4 regions of the Sporosarcina sp. SAFN-010 genome follow, and region 1 is predicted to be linked to each of the others. Evidence: riboswitches for the same ligand, from Rfam matches in the RefSeq annotation. Region 1 holds a riboswitch; each other region holds the start of a gene.

Region 1 (4,888 bases):
TTGCGCTCGTGAGTGACGCGGGGATGCCTTGTATTTCAGATCCTGGTGCCGATATTGCAGAAAAAGCAATCGCAGACGGTTATGCAGTCGTACCTGTACCTGGGCCGAATGCAGCCATTAGTGCATTAGTTGCGTCTGGTATTCCTACACAGCCCTTTTTGTTTTTCGGTTTTTTAGATAGACAGAAGAAGAAGCGTCGTATTCAGTTGGAAGCGTTACAGAATCGACAAGAGACTTTACTCTTTTACGAGGCACCTCATCGATTGAAAGATACGTTGCGTGCATTGAAAGAACAGTTTGGACCGAATCGGCGTATTACACTTGCGAGAGAACTAACAAAACGTTATGAAGAATTTGTTAGGGGGACAGTTGAAGAGGCACTTAACTGGGCAGAATCAACAGAGATTCGCGGAGAATTTTGTTTAGTCGTAGAAGGTACAGATGAAGTGAAATCAGAAACTGAGGAAGTATGGTGGAGTGCGTTAACTCCGGTTGAACACGTTGAACAATTGATAGAACAAAAAGGATACACATCAAAAGAAGCAATTCGTGAAACCTCAGCCGATCGGGGTGTGAGTAAAAGGGAGATTTACCAGGCATATCACGTTGAATAAAAAAATAACATCTGTGCCTACTTGAATAGGCACAGATGTTATTGAAATAAAATCATTAAATCAAGACATTTTGTCTTCGATTTCAGCAATAAGTTGCTTAGCACCTTCAGGACTAAGAATCAGTTTACCATCGATGAGTGTTAAGTTGTCATCTGAAACTTCTCCAGTTACTGAACACGTCATGTTAGGCATGTATTTCTTCAAGATGATTTTGTCGTCATCCACATAAATTTCTAGTGCGTCTTTTTGAGCTATGCCGAGTGTCCGACGTAATTCGATAGGGATAACTACACGACCAAGTTCGTCGACTTTACGTACGATTCCAGTAGATTTCATATCAGGTTTCCTCCTAAAGTAAAATGGTGATTCGTCAGATTTCGACATTTTTCTCTTGTCTGTCTATTATCATACCAAGTCTTCCAATTAACGTCAATAGCGAAGCCTATAAACTATTTAATGAATAATAGATACATGAAAAACGCACATAAATGTGAATGAAAGTTGCAGATTTTGAGTGGCTAGAAAGTATTTTACATAAAACTTTCTTAAAATTAAAAAGAGGTTGACTTTCCGTGTTACTCACTTTATAGTTGAAAATAATTCTTGCACAATCGAATAGCAATACATCACTTTCTTATCCAGAGAGATCGAGGGGCAGGCCCTATGACATCTCGGCAGCGGGTTCATTACACATGAACACTGTGCCAATTCCTGCAAATGCTTTATGCATTTGGAAGATGAGAACGGAGATGGTTTCATATTATATTGAAGCCCTCTTTTTTCTCGTTCTAATGAGAAAAAAGAGGGCTTTTTTCGTTCAACCAAAAGAAAGTTCGATGACTGCGCTCATTGCTGCACAGAATCATTACAGTAAGAAAAGGGGGCCCAGCATGATTGAATTTAAACAGGCGGTTAAGACATTTAAACTAGGAAAGCGAGAGGTGACGGCGGTTAAGGACGTGAGTTTGTCCGTTGCACAAGGAGAAATCTTCGGAATTATCGGGTTTAGTGGTGCAGGGAAAAGTACATTGCTTCGACTCGTTAATATGCTGGAGCGTCCGACCACGGGTTCTATTCAAGTACAAGGAGTAGACCTAGCAACACTTTCTCAAAAAGATCTAAGAAAGCTTCGTCGTCGAATCGGGATGATTTTTCAGAACTTTAATTTGTTTACATCCCGAACGGTTGCAGGGAATGTGGCATACCCACTAAAACTTGGGGGCGTAGCGAAAAAAGAAGTGACTGCGCGAGTAGCAGAACTATTGGACTTTGTGGGACTGTCTGATAAAGCGAATGATTACCCGGAACAACTTTCCGGTGGTCAAAAACAGCGGGTGGGTATCGCAAGAGCACTCGCTACATCGCCTGATATATTAATTTGCGATGAGGCTACCTCAGCTTTAGACCCGGATACGACAGCTGACATTCTTAGACTACTAAAAAAAGTGAACAAGGAGCTTGGAATTACGATTCTACTGATCACACATGAGATGCATGTCATTCAAGAAATATGTGATCGTGTCGCTGTGATGGAGGATGGAGAAGTGATTGAAACAGGTTCTGTATTCGACACATTTACAAATCCACAGCATCCAACGACAAGACGTTTCATCCAGTCAGTACAACAGGATCGACCTTCAAATGCATTGCTTAAGGAGTGGCGTGCAAAGGGAGGGAAAAAACTGTATCGAGTGATTTTTAAAGGTGAAGTAGCTGGCGATCCAGTTCTCTCAAGGCTCACTCAAAAGTTTGGTGTGAATTTCAACATTGTTTATGGATCCATACGTGAACTGCAGGAGAAGTTTTTTGGGAATTTGTTAGTTTCATTCGATGGAGATGAGCAATCTGTAAGCCTACTAATTGCTTCATTGAAGGAAAGCGTAGAGATTGAGGAGGTTGCTGTTCATGAAAGTTGATTGGACCACATTTTGGCCAAGAATTATAGAGTCGACCGGTGAGACAGTTCTCATGGTCATTGCAACGCTCGTCTTTGGCTCAATATTAGGAATAAGTATCGGTTTACTGCTTTACGTAACGAGAAAAGGAAATATTTTAGAAAAGCAATGGGTGTTTCAAACATTGAATATCCTCATCAATATCATTCGCCCGATTCCCTTCATTATATTCCTTGTTGCATTAAGTCCTGTTACAAGGGCAGTTGTAGGTTCCACAATCGGAACGTGGGCGGCTATCTTTCCAATGACGATTGCAGCCTCTTTTGGAATCGCTAGGATTGTGGAAAATAACTTGGTAGGAATAGATCCTGGTGTTGTGGAGGCAGCTAAAGCGATGGGGGCAAGCCCTTTTCAAATCATTTTTACAGTTCTAATACCAGAGGCTCTCGGTCCTCTAATTCTTGGTTTAACATTTGTAACAATTAGTTTAATCGACTTCTCAGCAATGGCAGGTACCGTCGGAGGAGGGGGATTGGGACACGTCGCAATGACATACGGATATCAGCGTTTCGATGGAAGTGTCATGTTGGTTACGGTAGTCATTCTAATTATTCTTGTCCAAGTCGCTCAATGGATAGGAAACACGTTTTCCAGAAAGGTTATGAGACGTTAGTTTTTTGATCAAACACATACTTGGAGGAGATTATAAAATGAAGAAAGCAATTATCTACTTAGGAACTATTTTACTGTTATTAACACTTGGAGCTTGCAGCCAAAAGACATCGGGACAAGAAAAAGATTCGAAAACGGTGAAAATTGGTGTGACGGGGTCAGATGGTGAAGTATGGCCAATCCTTAAAGAGAAAGCTAAAGCAGAAGGAATTGAAATTGAACTCATCGAGTTTGCCGATTACACATTACCGAACCAGGCTTTAGCAAATGGAGATATTGACCTAAACTCATTCCAGCACATTGCATTTTTAAGTCAGTTCACAAAAGAGAATAATGCAGACTTAACACCAATTGGTGCCACAATCATTGCGCCGATGGGGATTTACTCAGAAAAGCTGAAGTCAATTGACGATATTGAAGATGGAGCACGTATCGCAATCCCAGATGATCCATCTAACCAAGCACGTGCTTTGAAATTACTAGAATCCGCAGGCCTGATTAGACTAGCAAATGATTTCGGATTGTTCGGAGATCCGTCGAAAATTGTCGAAAATCCAAGAAAACTCGACATTTATCCAATAGTAGCTCAACAAACTCCGCGTGTACTGCCGGATGTTGCTGCTTCTGTCATTAATAATGGAGTCGCTGGGCAAGCAGGGTTTGATCCGGTGAAAGATCCTATCTATTTAGAAGACAGCAGTGATGAAAATACATTGCCATATGTAAATATCTTTGCAGCTAGGTCAGCAGATAAGAACAATGAAACCTATCAGCGAATTATTGAGCTGTATCATGAAGAAGATGTGAAAAAAGCGGTGGAGGCAGATACAAATGGCGGTTCTGTCGTAGTTGATATTTCAAAGAAAGAGTTACTAAAAGTCTATAAAGGACTATAAGGGAGGGAAATTATTATGAGCACAATTATTTCTAATCGTGATGTTATTGTAAGTTCAATTGAATCGAACCGGGATCTATACATTCAAACGAGTCAAGAAATCCATGCCACACCTGAAATCGGAAACCAAGAATTCTTTGCTAGCGAGAAACATGTCAAGCTATTAAAGGATGAAGGTTTTGAAGTTACAACGGCCGTTGCTGGACATGAAACATCATTTTACGCGGTGAAAGACAGTGGTGTTCCAGGACCCACCATCGCTTTTCTTGCGGAATACGATGCACTCCCAGGATTAGGCCATGCGTGCGGGCATAATATTATTGGTACAACTAGTGTAGCTGCTGGGATTGCTTGTTCAAAAATACTATCCGAGAGTGGAGGACAGATCGTTGTGCTGGGCACGCCTGCTGAAGAAGGCGGTCCGAATGGAAGTGCAAAAGGAAGCTTTGTCAGACATGGCTACTTAAAAGGTGTCGACGCAGCACTTATGATTCATCCATCTGGGAAAACAGCATTGACGAGTGAGACATTAGCTGTTGACCCGCTAGACTTCCATTTTTACGGAAAGCCTGCGCATGCATCAGGTTCACCTGAAAAAGGAATCAATGCATTGGACGCGGTTATTCAACTCTTTAATGGAATAAACGCACTTCGTCAGCAGCTTCCATCGGATGTAAGAATCCACGGAATCATTACACATGGCGGAGATGCTCCTAATATAATTCCGGAATACGCATCCGCACGATTTTTCATCCGAGCGAAAACGTGGTCAAAAACCGAGGAAACTTCTGCTAAGGTTCGAGCTATAGCTG
Region 2 (4,888 bases), on a different contig from region 1:
GCATCAATTGCGTAGTTCGAGTTGATCAGTACTGCATCGCCTTCTTCGCTGTCGAACATTTGTGGAAGAAGTGCTGCTTCATAGTTTGCGTCGAACTTGATGTTTTTCGGGTTATCCACGATATCTTTCACTTCAGCTTTTGTCTTATCCACACCGTCTTTAAGCTTGATAAGACCTTCTGCTTCAAGCATCGCAAGAACACGACCGTGGTCAGCAACCGAGTTACTGATAAGGATTGTAGCGCCATCCGGAAGTTCGTCTAGTGATTTGTATTTCTTAGAATAGACACCGATTGGCTCGATATGAATGCTGCCTGCGTTTGTGAAGTCATATCCGTGGTCCGCAATTTGTGTTTCCATGTAAGGGATGTGCTGGAAGTAGTTTGCGTCCAGGTCTCCAGAATCAAGATCTTGGTTCGGTAATACATAATCCTGATACGGTTCAATCTCCAAGTCATAGCCTTTTTCTTTCAATAGCGGCTTTGCTTCTTCCAGAATTTCTGCGTGTGGAACGTTGGATGCGCCAACTTTAATGACTTTTACGTCTTCATCAGAACCGCTTGCGTTTCCATCTTTGTCGTCTTTTGAACCACATGCTGCAAGTGCTAATACAAGTACTGCTAGTAAAATTCCTGTTAAAAACTTTTTCATCCATTCCACTTCCCTTTTCTGTTTTTTTAGATTTGATAACGAACAGTGTTGATTTCCGTTGCAGGCGGACGCGGGCCTACAGGAAGTAGGTCATGCAACCGTTGCGGCAGGACGCCGCGTACTTAGGTTGTTTCCATGAACTTTCCCACAGGAGTCGCCGCCTTCCACTCCTATCAACGGAGATGCCAGGCATCAGTTTTAATTCATCAAACCACTTATATAGTAGACAGGCATGCCTGTTTTTCCCTGTGTTATCGTTTGTCGAGCTTTTTGACGGCGAAGTCTCCTGCAAATTGTAGGATGAAGACGACGATTAGGATCAAGATTGTTGAAACGAGTGTGACGTCTTCTCGGCTTCGCTGGAATCCGTCTAGGAAGGCAAGTGTTCCTAGTCCTCCAGCGCCGATAATTCCTGCCATCGCCGTGTAGCCAACAAGTGCGATTGCTGTCACTGTAATCCCGGAGATTAAAGCGGGCATCGACTCTGGCAATAATACTTTAAAAATGATAGTTGAGGTTTTTGCACCCATCGAGCGTGCTGCTTCTAGAACACCTTTGTCAATTTCCTGCAGCGCAATCAGTACCATTCTTGCGTAAAACGGAGCAGCTCCAATAATCAATGCCGGCATTGCAGCTTCTGGGCCTCTGATTGTTCCGATTAGAAACTTAGTAAACGGAATTAGAAGGATGATCAATATAATGAAAGGAATCGATCTGAAAATGTTAACAATTGATCCCGTTAGCAAGTTAACTAGCTTGTTTGCCCATATATGGCCTGGACCGGTTAGGAAAAGAAGGATCCCAAGTGCTAGCCCGATGATGAAAGTGAATATGGTTGAGACAGACGTCATATAAAGTGTTTCTACTGTTGCTTCCCACATTTTTGCCCAGTCCACGTTCGGGAAATACGTTTCAATCATTTCTCAAACACCTCCGTCTGGACACCTTGTTCATGTAAATATTGAATTGCATTTGCGGTTGCCTCTGGTTCACCTGTTATTTGTAAAATCATTGTCCCGTATGCACCGCCACGAGTTTGCGAGATGTTTCCTTGAAGAATACTGACATCCACTGGATACTCTCTTATTAAACTAGCGAGTACGGGTTGCTCTGTACGTTCCCCAACAAACGCTAGTTTGACAAGTGTGCCATCCGGATAATCCTGACGCATGAGCGACATCACTTTCTTCGCATCTTCCGGTTCAGTCACTTGCGAAACGAATCGTTTTGTTATCTGTTCTTTCGGTGACTGGAACAGTTGTAGTACGTCTCCAGTTTCTACAACACGTCCTGCTTCCATCACTGCGACTTCATGACAGATTTTCCGGATGACGTGCATTTCGTGCGTGATGAGGACAATTGTTAATCCAAGCCTTTCGTTAATGCTTGTCAACAAGTCTAAAATCGCATCAGTCGTTTCTGGATCGAGTGCGGACGTTGCTTCGTCACATAAGAGCACTTCAGGGTCGTTCGCGAGTGCCCGGGCAATTCCGACACGTTGTTTCTGTCCACCCGACAATTGGGATGGATAGGCATTTTCACGTCCTGCTAAGCCTACGAGCTCTATCAATTCCGCTGCTTTCCGCTCTCTCTCTGCCTTTTTAACTCCTGCTATTTCTAAAGGGAATGTAATGTTCTCTTTTACGGTACGAGACCAAAGCAAGTTAAAATGTTGGAAGATCATACTGATTTTTTGACGGGCTTGACGAAGTTCTTTTCCACCTATGGATGAAATCTTACGACCGTTTACTTCGACAGAACCGTCTGTTGGTTGTTCCAACCCATTGAGCAATCGAATTAGCGTACTTTTACCAGCACCACTATACCCGATAATGCCGTATATTTTTCCTTCTTCAATCGTTAGGTTTACTCCGTCAACTGCAGTAATCGCAGTGCTTGAGGTCCCAAATCGTTTGTTGACATTTGCTAATTGAATCATTCGACACCCACCTCACTGCTTTTCATTCTGTCCAATACTAATCGCTATATAAGTTAAATTAAACAATCCGACCACTTGCCGTTGTTTTCCTCTCCAGGCGGACGCTTTCCGAGGGGCTCGATTTCAGCCAATCGAACCACGAAGAATTCGATTGGCCATATTTCTGAGCCCTTTGCAGAAATTAAGGCATCAGCACCCTGCTCCTAACGCTTCGCTTTTACTCGCAAAAGTTGTTCTCCGTAACAACTCTCGCTCCAAACAACTAAAATGTCTGAACCGATGGTGATTTTCACTTCAACATATATAATTAAATTAAAAACGCCTTCCTGCAGATTCACAGAAAGGCGTACGCATAAGAATTCATGGCGTTCATCCGATCTCTCATCTTTCAAAGCATACGCTTTGTGTGACTTGGCACCATTTCAATTAAATTGACGGTTGCCGGGCTTCACAGGGTTCTCCCCTCCACCTCTCTTTATAAGAGTCAGTTATTCAATTGGTTGCTTTTAGTTATACCATAGCGATTTAGGAGTGTCAACTAAGCTTTTCGAGAATATTTTGAACCGATTGAAAGGCATAGACTTTCTCAGCTTGCTCGCCTTTTCGCTTGATGAGCAGGCACGGTACGCTTTCAACCTGGTATTCTGTCGCCAGTTCTTCAACATAGTTTAAGTTAGCTTTTCCAATTGGAAGACTTGGCTTCATCTCTGTTACGACATTCAATATTTTGCTGGCCACTGCACACGTTCCGCATAGCGGTGTATACAAATAGAATGCCGCCAGCTCTTCTCGATCAGCGAGTTCTTTCCACTCACTATATGTCCATTCATTCATGCCTATCACCTTCACTCTAAAAATAGCATATAGGGACTAAAGATCCCTGATGAATCTAGATAGCTGTTGATGACGTCACTAGATGCAAAAAATCTCGTTGATTGAAGTGTAAGGCGGCGACTCCTGGGGGAAGTTCAAGGAAACAACCTAAGTACGCGGCGTCCTGCCGCAACGGTTGCATGACCTACTTCCTGTAGGCCCGCGTCCGCCTGAAACGTAAATCAACACTGTTGACACTCTATTTCAATAGAAAATATAAAAGACGCCGGATAGTCGGCGCCTTTTAGTATTATTCTCCGACAGTCATTTTGTCGTAGTCTTCAGGAGTCATAAGCTCATCCAGTTCAGCTGGTTTCGTTGCTTCCACAACTACCATCCAAGCACCCTCGTAAGGAGATTCGTTGACAAGCTCAGGGCTGTCCTCTAAATCTTCGTTCACTTCAACGACTTTACCGCTGATTGGTGCATATAGTTCTGAAACCGTTTTTACAGATTCAACGCTACCGAATGGCTCGTCTGATTTCAATTCGTCGCCAACAGATGGCAATTCAACGAACACGATATCACCAAGCTCAGATTGTGCAAAGTGTGTAATACCAATTCGGTATTTACCGTCTTCTTCTTTAACCCATTCGTGCTCTTCAGAATACTTCAAACCTTGTGGTGTGCTCATTCTATTCCCCTCCAACTAATAATTGTTATACTTGATTCTATTTTGCCACAGGTACCTTTGAAAGACAAGAAATGAAGTTATGCCTTCCACGTTTCTGCAAACGTTTGCTCATTGAACCCGACAGTAGTCGTTTTACCATCAGTCACAAGTGGACGCTTAATGAGCATGCCGTCAGACGCTAGCAATTGGATTTGTTCATCCTCACTCATAGTAGCAAGCTTGTCCTTTAAACCGAGTTCACGATATTTCATGCCACTCGTGTTAAAGAACTTCTTCAATGGCATTTCAGAACTAGTGATCATTTCTTTCAATGCTTGTTCGCTCGGTGGCTGTTCAGCAATGTTGGATGCTTCGTAAGAAATATCATTTTCTTTCAGCCACTTTTCAGCCTTTTTACATGTTGTACATTTTGGATAGCCATAATAGTGCAGTCCCAATACAGTCACCCCCATTGGTTCCATTTTACCACAAAAACATCCAGACTACAGAATTGCAGTCTGGATGGGAGTGTACAAAAGTTATGAATTAAACAACATACTTCGCAGCATCGATCAGCTTGACTGATGCTTCACGCTTCTTCGCAATTACGTTGTAAGGGTTTGAGCGAGTCAACTTACGCAATGCTGAAATCATCATGCGCTGGTTATCTCCGTCCACTGCAGCGTAAAGCGTTTCTTTCGCATCGCGTTCGATTGCGGCAAATGCTTCTTGACAGAAGATTTCTGTGTACAAGATTTTTTGTTGTTCTTTTTCTGCTCCGTTTTTCGCGACTGCTTTTTCAGTACGTAGGAG
Region 3 (4,888 bases), on a different contig from region 1:
CTGTCGAGTCAATGACGAGAGGCGCTTTGATCTTTTTCACAACTTCTTTCATAAAATCGGTCATATCCGTCAGCTCATCCCGATCTGGATTAGCGAGACAAACGTCAATGACATGGGCTCCGTTTTTCACTTGTGCCCGGGCAATTTCAGCTGCTTCTTCCACCTTACCATCGACAATAAGTTGTTTGAATTTACGTGAACCTATGACGTTGGTACGTTCTCCGATTAAAATAGGTCTCATACTTGGATCGTACAAAAGTGGTTCGATTCCTGAGACGGTATGTCCATGCGTTTCTGCAGGGAGCGGACGTGGAGTTTTGCCATCTACTGCCCGGCGGATTGCTTGAATATGTGCAGGTGTCGTCCCACAACAGCCTCCAACAATATTCAGCCAACCTTTGTCCGCAAATCCTTCCAGCTTTTTCGATAGCGATTCAGGCGATTCATGATAATGACCTTCTTCATCAGGTAACCCTGCGTTTGGATAGCAACTGACGAATCCTGTCGCGAGCTCTGACAGCGAGCGTAAATGATCTGTCATGAATTCGGGTCCCGTAGCACAGTTCAGTCCGACTGAAAGGGGGTTAATATGCTCTATTGAAACGTAAAATGCTTCAATACTTTGTCCGGCTAATGTCGTACCCATCGGTTCAATCGTCCCGGATATCATCACTGGGAGTTCCCGTCCAGTTTCTTTAAAGGCTCGACGGATTCCGATCGTCCCAGCTTTGACATTCAACATGTCTTGACTGGTTTCCATTAAGAGGAGATCTGAGCCTCCGTCGATTAACCCTTTCGCCTGAACGTAGAAATCGTTTGCCAACTGGTCAAACGTAATCCCACCTGTCACGGACAGCGTCTTAGTCGTCGGCCCCATGGCTCCCGCAACGAATCGAGGACGATCAGGTGTCGAAAACTCATCTGCTGCAGCACGCGCAAGTTCTGCTCCGCGACGGTTAATCACATCCGCTTCACTACCTAAATCATAATCGTCTAACACGACAGGTGTACCACCGAACGTATTCGTACAGATGATATCAGCACCAGCCTCTAAGTATTCTCTATGAATTCGGGTCAACACATCGGGTTTTGTCAGATTCAAATATTCATTGCATCCTTCATACTCTTCACCGCCGAAGTCATCCGCTGCTAGATCAGCATTTTGTAGCATCGTGCCCATTGCTCCATCCATCACGAGAATACGTTTCTTCAATTCATCTTTAATTTGTTGTGGCATGGTGCACCTCTCTTTCTCTTATAGCGTCAATCTGGTTGATATAGTGCACGAGTTCGACAGTCATGTCATAACGTAAAAATGGAGTAATTAAGTAAATCCCGTTAAATAAAGAAGCTGCTGTGTCGATGAGTTCTCTAGCAATTTGTATACCTTCTGCAGTCGCCGCTTCACGATCATCCCCACATGCTCTCATGCGCTCCAGCACTTCATCAGACAACTTGATGCCTGGTACTTCATGATGCAGGAATTCAGCGTTACGAATATTCGTCAACGGCATGATTCCGATGAAAATCGGAGTATCTAAATGTTTGACGGCTTCATGAATTTCAATAATTTTTTCTTTCGTATAGACAGGTTGTGTGATGAAGTAATCAGCACCGCATTCAATTTTTTTCTCAAGACGTTTAACAGCTCGCTCGACGACCCGGACGTTCGGGTTGAAAGCTCCCGCTACTGAAAAGTTTGCCTTTTTACGTAAAGGACGACCGGAGAATGATATCCCTTCATTCAACTTTTTAATGAGTTGGAAGAGTTCTAGGCTAGAAACGTCATAAACGTCTGTTGCCCCAGGAAAGTCCCCAATCTTAGTTGGATCGCCTGTCACAGCTAAAATATCATGTATGCCAAGTGCGTCCAGCCCCATTAAGTGAGACTGAAGCCCAATCAAATTATGATCCCTGCAAGTGATATGGACGAGAGGGCGGACATCATCTTGATGTTTTACAAGAGACGCCATAGCTAGATTGCTAATCCGTGGGGAAGCTAGAGAATTATCGGCCATCGTCACAGCGTGTGCTCCAGCTGCTTGAAGTTGACGAGCTCCTTCGAAATAATTTTCAGTTTCCAAGTGTCGTGGCGTATCCAATTCAACAAGAATCGTACGCTCACGCTGAGCCTTTATGTGTAACGGCTCATAGCGAGTCGGTTCCGCATCTCGAATAACAATCGGCTTATGTGGAATAACGGCTTTTTCCGTAATGGGTGCAAGATTCGCCAATTGAGATTTCACAGCGACAATGTGCGCAGGAGTCGTTCCGCAACACCCACCGATTAGCCGAACCCCTTCATCCCGTAATAACCGTGCAGCGCGACCGTAATAATCCGTTTCAGAGACATAGACAATCCGTCCGTCTTCAACGTCTAGCAAACTCGCATTTGGATACGCAGATAAAAATGCCTTCTCAGGGAGTTCGACCCCTTCAAATGCTTGGATCGTATGGTACGGGCCTAGTCTGCAGTTCACACCTACGACATCCGCGCCAAATGCTTCTAACTGATGTAAAGCGTCATTCAATCGCAACCCATTCTGTAAGACGCCAGGTTCATGCATGGATACTTGTGCGATTAGTGGAATATCGGTCTGTTGACGGAGGTGCTTAACTACTGCAGAAAGCTCTTCAAAGTCATAATAAGTTTCCAGCAATAATCCGTCTGGATCACCGGCAAGCAGTGGTTCCGCTTGCTGTTGAACAATTGAGAGGACTTCATCTATGGTTGCATCGCTTTTACGAATACTACGGATGCCACCGATTGTACCGAGCACATATTGACCACCTGGAGCTGCAGCACGCTTGGCGATCGCAATTCCAGCTTCGTTAAATTCTTTTACACGATGCTCCAGTCCATAGCGAGCAAGCTTATAAGAGTTGGCACTGTACGTATTGGTTTGAATAATGTCTGCACCTGCATGTATATATTGTTCATGGATTCCTTGAATAACATCCGGCTTTTCTATATTTAATTGTTCATAGCAAAAGTCGAGTCCATCCGCATAGAGTAACGTTCCCATTGCACCATCAGCTGTCAGAACTTCTGTTTTTAATCGCTCAAGTAATTTCATTTCCCTATCATCCTTTCTTACGGCAGAGCGATGAAGCAGAGAATAATAAAAAAGCCTTCTACGTACGAAGAAGGCTTTGTCATATCAATGATTGTCTCCTCCTCATCTGCCGGACTACAAACATCCGCTGGAAGTAGCACCTGACCATATGGCTGGTTGCTGAAGCATCGACGGGCCAGATCCCTACGCTTCTCTTGATAAGAATGACTATTAAGTTGTGTGAATAATTTAACATATCATACCGTTGTTTGAGAGTTCCGTCAATAGATAATGTGTGAAGTGAACTGGGAGTTACCTAGTGTATGTGGTAAACTGTACGTACATGCAGGAAAGGGGATTGCTATGAGGGCGTTCAAATTTGTTATCCCGATGGTGTTATTAGTCGGTGGAGTTGCCTGGGTTATGCTCAACAAAAACTTTACAGACGTGCCCGTCATGTCTCGTTTTTATATTACACTTGGCGCAATGGTTTTGAGTGGTGTCATTTCCTTTTTCCTATTCCCTAAAGATGAAGGGAAAAGACGATAAACTGACAGAGAATGACTGTCAGTTTTATTATTGCTCGGATTTGGGTTAACCTTAAAATATATTAGGTTGACACATTGAGTTCTTCCTTTTATTCTATAACTATATAGTAAAAGGGGTGTTATAAATGGGAACAACAGCAACTATGAAACCAAACCGTTCGAAGACGATGATCGGAACGCTTGGACTTGTCTACTCAGCAATGTTTGCCGCATTGATGATGATTGGAGCTAATATTACATACTTTTTACCGGCCTTATCAGTAAGTGGCGTGCCAATTACACTGCAAACTTTCTTTGCTGTATTAGCAGGACTATTACTCGGAAGCCGATATGGGGCGGTCTCAATGACAGTCTACATGGCAATAGGTCTTGCAGGTGCACCGGTATTTGCGAAATTTAGTGGAGGTTTCGGTGAAATTGTCAGCCCGTTGTTCGGATTTATCCTTTCTTTTATTTTAGTTGCATACATCGCCGGCAAGATTGTAGAAAAGAACAGCACCGTAACAGGATTTGTTATCGCGGCACTTGTCGGATGTGTCATTAATTACCTGATCGGAACAAACTGGATGTTTGCTGCGTACAAGCTATGGGCGGCGGCACCGGATGCGTTCACGTACAAAATAGCATGGATTTGGATGCTGCCACCTTTACCTAAAGACATTATTCTCTCTGTATTGGCAGGAGTGTTCGGCCATCGAATGGCGCGCATTCTTAGAATGCGTCGCTCTATTTAACCACGCAAACCGATTTCTCAATTATAGAGAAATCGGTTTTTTCGTGTCCTATCAAAAAATGAAACGTTTTAGATGTGTCTTCCGTATAAGAGGAAGACCTTAAAAAACGGAAGGAAGACATGTGCATGATTCACTTACTCTTATTTTCTCTAATCGCAGGCATTATTGCCGCACTGCTGGCCGTCCCGCTGCATAGACGTGTCGGTTCGGAAGAAAAAGCAAATAGTTCCGGTTTCATGGTAGTACTACTCATTATTATTGCTGTAGTGATTGCGGTAGGCCTCTCTATTTTCTATTACACAACAAATCTAGACCAGCATTGGTCCTCGTTATGGGTTCTTTTACTCGCTGCAGCGATACTTGGAACAATATTAGATGGTGGGGTGTATCGGAAGGCAAAGGGTATCGTTGCAGGACTCGCGATCCTTGCAGGCATTTATATCCTCACCGCCCCATTATTAAATGCGGACACCAAGTACAAAGCGGTTGAAATGGATCAGCAAATAGAAATTGAAGCATTTGACGAAACTCAGACACCAGCGAGCGTGCC
Region 4 (4,888 bases), on a different contig from region 1:
TGTGTGTATGTAACACCGAGTGCGACTTCATCAGGTAATGCCGGTTTGTCTTCCTCTAAATCTGCAGTCGGTACTTTGTTATACAAATGCTCCGGGCAGCCAAGGAATCGGAGCATTTCCTTCCCTTGTCGTTTGTTCAAACGGGCTAAAGGCGTCACGTCCGCTGCCCCATCGCCAAACTTTGTAAAGAATCCTGTGATGGCTTCTGCCGCATGGTCAGTACCAATCACTACACAATGATGGAACGCAGCCATTGAAAACTGGACTTTCATACGTTCTCTAGCTTTTTCATTGCCTTTTTCAAAATCAGACAAGGAAATCCCTGCCGCTTCAAGTGCGCGGCGGCTAGCATCGACTGCTTCTTTAATATTCACGGTATACGTACTAGTAGGTTTTATGAAGCGCAATGCATCCTGACAATCATCTTCGTCAAATTGCGTGCCATACGGCAACCGGACTGCGACGAACTTATAGCGATCCGTACCAACTTCTGAATTCAATTCATCTACTGCCACCTGTGCGAGCTTTCCAGCAAGAGTCGAGTCTTGACCTCCGGAAATCCCAAGTACGTAGCCTTCTAAAAACGTGTTTTTCTTCAAATACGACTTTAGGAAATCCACTGAGACCCGTACTTCTTTTTGAGGATCGATTTCTGGTAACACACGTAATTCTTGAATAATTTGCTGTTGTAAGTTATTCATACCTGATCCCTCCTATTCATTTATGAAGTCGCTTACCATCTCCTGGACTTCTTGAATATTCCTCATTTTATTATCCCAACATTTCTGACTTAAATCGACAGGATACTCTTCCGGATTCAGGGATCGTTTGTATTCATCCCATAACAAATTCAAGTTGTCTTTGGCATATTGTTGAATTTCTTGAGTTGAAGGCACTTCATAAATCACTTGTCCATTGTCGATGACTTTTTCATGAAGGTCTCTGGCTTCAAAATTCGTTACAAACTTAGAGATGAATGTATGAACGGGATGGAACATTTTAATACGCTTTTCTGCATTAGGATCCTCATCATACATCGTGATGTAATCTCCCTCAGCTTTTCCATTTTCTTTATCAATAATCCGATATAACTTCTTTCGTCCAGGCGTTGTCACTTTTTCAGCATTGGATGATATCTTGATGGTATCCACCATCTCACCATTTTCGCCTTCGATCGCAACGAGCTTGTAGACAGCACCTAGCGCTGGTTGGTCATATGCGGTAATGAGTTTTGTTCCGATTCCCCAAATATCCACTTGTGCCCCTTGAGCTTTCAAGTTGAGAATCGTGTATTCATCCAAATCATTCGACACAACGATTTTCGCATCCTTAAATCCTGCCTCATCCAACATACGTCGCGCTTCTTTTGACAAAAATGCGATGTCTCCACTATCTAGACGAATGCCTATGAAGTTAATGGTATCTCCGAGTTCTTTCGCCACTTTAATAGCAGTCGGCACGCCAATTTTTAACGTGTTATACGTATCAACAAGGAAGACACAGTCACGATGACGTTTGGCGTATGAGTGAAACGCTTTGTATTCACTTTTGTAAGCTTGCACGAGGGAATGGGCATGCGTGCCGCTCGCCTGGATACCGAATAGCTTGCCAGCGCGCACATTACTGGTTGCTTCTACGCCTCCAATTACTGCAGCACGAGCTCCCCAAACAGCCGCATCCATTTCTTGTGCACGACGACTACCGAACTCCATCACCACTTCGTCTTTCACGACTTGCTTTATACGACTTGCCTTTGTAGCAATCAACGTTTGGTAATTGACGATATTTAAGAGTGCCGTCTCAATAAGCTGCGCCTCTGCTAAGGTTGTTTCAACTCGCAGAATTGGTTCGTTTCCAAATACGGTTTCTCCTTCTTTCATGGAATAGAGATTCCCCGTAAAACGGACGTCCTTTAAATAATCGAGAAAATCTTCTTTATAGTGCAATTCGTTTTTTAAATATGCGATATCACTATCAGTGAATTTCAGATCTCTTAAATAATTGAGTACACGCTCTAGTCCGGCAAAAATTGCATAACCGTTTCCAAACGGCAATTTTCTGAAATACAGCTCAAAAATCGCTTTTTTGTTATGGATGCCTTCAGCCCAGTACGTTTCCATCATATTGATTTGATATAAATCTGTATGTAATGCAAAGCTATCATCTGTATAGTTTGAGCTCACACTAATTCGCCTCTTCCAATAGGTTATGTAGACCACTTATAACGTTACTTACCCTTTCTCGTCTTCCTTATAACTCATTCAGTTGACCATTCGTTAAATACTTCTGGTCCAACAGCTCCTCCAATAACACGTCTTAGCAAAACAAATCCCGCCCTTTAAGGATGCCCACTGAACTATTTCCAAACTATATGTAAGTATATCAAATTCCCCAGAGAAAGAAATCATCTGGTCCCTATTGCTTTCAATAAGAAGGCATGGTACTATCAGAATAATCATTTTTCAAACAATTCAATAAACATTTCTTATCAAGAGAGACGGAGGGACTGGCCCTACGATGTCTCAGCAACCAGCCATTAAGGCCGAGGTGCTAATTCCAGGAGGTGCAGATGCATCTCGAGATGAGAGCTGACTTCATGCAGTATGCGCAGAAGGCCCTCTATTAGTCATAAGAGGGTCTTCTTTTTGTATAAAATAGCCGGTTTTCGGCACTAAAGAAAAGGCGGGAATGAGATGACAACACAAACACAAACGGATTTGTTAACTGCACTCACTACGTTAAAGGCAAAAGAATGGGTGGACCTCACTCATACATTCGGTCCAACATCTCCACACTTCTTCATGTTTGAAGATGCTGAGTTCAAAACGCTTTTTAACCACGATGACGGTTTCTTTGCACAGCAATTCAGCTTTGCAGGTCAATACGGAACCCATATCGATGCACCCATCCACTTTGTCCGGGACACTCGCTACTTAGAAGAACTCGAGTTAAAAGAGCTCGTCCTTCCATTAATCGTTGTCGACAAATCGAAAGATGCGGAAGCTGATCATGATTTTACTTGTTCGAAAAACGATTTATTAGACTTCGAAAAAGAACACGGGACGATCGAAGCAGGCTCATTCGTAGCACTCCGTACTGACTGGAGCAAACGCTGGCCAGATTCGCAAAGTTTCTGCAATAAAGATGCAGATGGAAATAACAGAATTCCAGGCTGGGGATTGGATGCGTTGAAATTCCTTTTTGAGGACCGGGGAGTAAAAGCCGTTGGACACGAAACATTTGACACCGATTCTGCTGCAGACTTCCGAAAAAATGGAGCGCTCCATGGAGAATACTACGTACTTGAACAAGATACGTACCAAGTCGAACTCTTGACGAATTTAGACAAACTCCCGACAAAAGGGGCTATCATCTTTAATATCGTTCCAAAACCTGAAAAGGCATCGGGATTCCCTGTGCGCTCTTTCGCAATTCTCCCCTAACAAAAAACAAGCATTCTGCAGTTTTACACAGAATGCTTGTTTTTATTATGCTTTTTTCGATGCATGCATTTCTGTCATGCGCTCGTAGAAGTCCACGAAGTTGTCAACTACAGAATCCAAGAAGGCAACTGTCGATTCGTCTGTTAACTCATCTTGATCATTCAACTTCTGGTGAATAGACCCAATGTACACTTCATTGTTTGGCAAAATCAGTGGAGAAAGACCTGGGTTGGACAAAATCTCGCGTAAATGGATTTGCGCTCGCACACTACCGAACACGCCCATTGATGAACCTACGATGAATGCAGGCTTATCACGTAATGTCGCTTCTCCTCCACGGGATAACCAGTCTAACGCATTTTTCATAGCGCCAGGGATGGAGAAGTTATATTCAGGAACTGCAAATAACACAGCATCCGAATCTTTTACATTCTCTTTAAATGCACGAACATTTGTAGGCGGTTCACTTTCATGATCGACCGAAAACATTTCCACATCATTAATCGAAACTAACGTAATGTCCAAACGATCAGCATAACGTTTTTTCATGAAGTTCACCAATCTTTTATTGTAGGAAGTCGAGCTTGTACTTCCGATAATCGCTTTTACTCGTATTGTCATCTTAAGTAACTCCTTCTGATAATGAATTTCAATTACCATGTAAGGATAGCATATACTCATTTAACTCTTAACTATTTTGCTCATAACACTTGGACCATACAAAAACTGTCCCTTTCAGACTCTTATGAGCTTAAAGGGACAGTTTAAATTTGTTATATTACAACTTAAATCGACGAACCGTCTCCTGCAAACCTTGTGCCATTTCGGCCAATGTTTCTGAAGCAGCTGCGATTTCTTCCATGGAAGCAGTTTGCTGTTCGGCTGTCGCTGCAATATTCTCCGTATGATTTGCTGAATCCATCGCAATGGTAGCGGTCTGTTCAATGACTGCTGCAATACGTCCAGACTCCATCCGGTTTCTCTCGGTACTATTCGTTACATCTTCAATTTGAGCAGAAATGCTAGTAATCGCTTCGGAAATTTGTTGGAAGGTCTGTCCTGTCTCTTGAACGAGATTCGCTCCTTCTTTCACTGCTTGATTTCCTTTTCCAATAGCTGTGACGGAATACCCGATGTCTTCCTGAATCGCCGCAATGAGTGTACCTACTTGAGTAGCGGCGTTCGAGGATTGCTCTGCGAGTTTTCGAACCTCATCAGCAACCACTGCAAATCCTCTTCCGTTCTCTCCGGCACGCGCAGCTTCAATTGCTGCATTTAGAGCAAGTAGATTCGTTTGTTCTGCGACATCCGTAATCATTCCAGCAATTTTTCCGATTTCTGCAGATTTACTACCAAGCTGGTTGACATAATTGAAAGCAGAATCTGTTTCATGCTGAATGGATTCCATATGATTCACGACACGTGTCACTGATCCGGATCCTTCA

The links. Region 1 has a riboswitch for S-adenosylmethionine ahead of ACR65F_RS15805 (methionine ABC transporter ATP-binding protein). Riboswitches for the same ligand answer to the same signal wherever they lie in the genome.
Region 2: linked by a shared signal. The riboswitch ahead of ACR65F_RS15015 (methionine ABC transporter ATP-binding protein) and the one ahead of ACR65F_RS15805 (methionine ABC transporter ATP-binding protein) in region 1 are both predicted to bind S-adenosylmethionine.
Region 3: linked by a shared signal. The riboswitch ahead of ACR65F_RS10650 (bifunctional homocysteine S-methyltransferase/methylenetetrahydrofolate reductase) and the one ahead of ACR65F_RS15805 (methionine ABC transporter ATP-binding protein) in region 1 are both predicted to bind S-adenosylmethionine.
Region 4: linked by a shared signal. The riboswitch ahead of ACR65F_RS07470 (cyclase family protein) and the one ahead of ACR65F_RS15805 (methionine ABC transporter ATP-binding protein) in region 1 are both predicted to bind S-adenosylmethionine.

What each region holds. Positions count from the first base shown of each region.
Region 1 covers NZ_JBPFDS010000017.1:39,175-44,062, reverse strand. Annotated here, with positions in the region: gene rsmI (16S rRNA (cytidine(1402)-2'-O)-methyltransferase) at 1-614, shown strand, start outside; gene abrB (transition state genes transcriptional regulator AbrB) at 675-950, opposite strand; SAM riboswitch class I at 1,246-1,358, shown strand; gene ACR65F_RS15805 (methionine ABC transporter ATP-binding protein) at 1,505-2,530, shown strand; gene ACR65F_RS15800 (methionine ABC transporter permease) at 2,520-3,182, shown strand; gene ACR65F_RS15795 (MetQ/NlpA family ABC transporter substrate-binding protein) at 3,220-4,077, shown strand; gene ACR65F_RS15790 (M20 family metallopeptidase) at 4,093-4,888, shown strand, end outside.
Region 2 covers NZ_JBPFDS010000015.1:9,758-14,645, reverse strand. Annotated here, with positions in the region: gene ACR65F_RS15025 (MetQ/NlpA family ABC transporter substrate-binding protein) at 1-650, opposite strand, end outside; gene ACR65F_RS15020 (methionine ABC transporter permease) at 902-1,570, opposite strand; gene ACR65F_RS15015 (methionine ABC transporter ATP-binding protein) at 1,567-2,589, opposite strand; SAM riboswitch class I at 2,968-3,073, opposite strand; gene ACR65F_RS15010 (thioredoxin family protein) at 3,124-3,423, opposite strand; gene gcvH (glycine cleavage system protein GcvH) at 3,713-4,096, opposite strand; gene ACR65F_RS15000 (arsenate reductase family protein) at 4,174-4,533, opposite strand; gene ACR65F_RS14995 (acyl-CoA dehydrogenase FadE) at 4,622-4,888, opposite strand, start outside.
Region 3 covers NZ_JBPFDS010000008.1:89,512-94,399, forward strand. Annotated here, with positions in the region: gene metH (methionine synthase) at 1-1,237, opposite strand, end outside; gene ACR65F_RS10650 (bifunctional homocysteine S-methyltransferase/methylenetetrahydrofolate reductase) at 1,221-3,077, opposite strand; SAM riboswitch class I at 3,177-3,281, opposite strand; gene ACR65F_RS10655 (hypothetical protein) at 3,420-3,605, shown strand; gene ACR65F_RS10660 (biotin transporter BioY) at 3,730-4,338, shown strand; gene ACR65F_RS10665 (hypothetical protein) at 4,464-4,888, shown strand, end outside.
Region 4 covers NZ_JBPFDS010000005.1:238-5,125, forward strand. Annotated here, with positions in the region: gene nadE (NAD(+) synthase) at 1-701, opposite strand, end outside; gene ACR65F_RS07465 (nicotinate phosphoribosyltransferase) at 714-2,183, opposite strand; SAM riboswitch class I at 2,483-2,588, shown strand; gene ACR65F_RS07470 (cyclase family protein) at 2,694-3,443, shown strand; gene ACR65F_RS07475 (NADPH-dependent FMN reductase) at 3,489-4,064, opposite strand; gene ACR65F_RS07480 (methyl-accepting chemotaxis protein) at 4,222-4,888, opposite strand, start outside.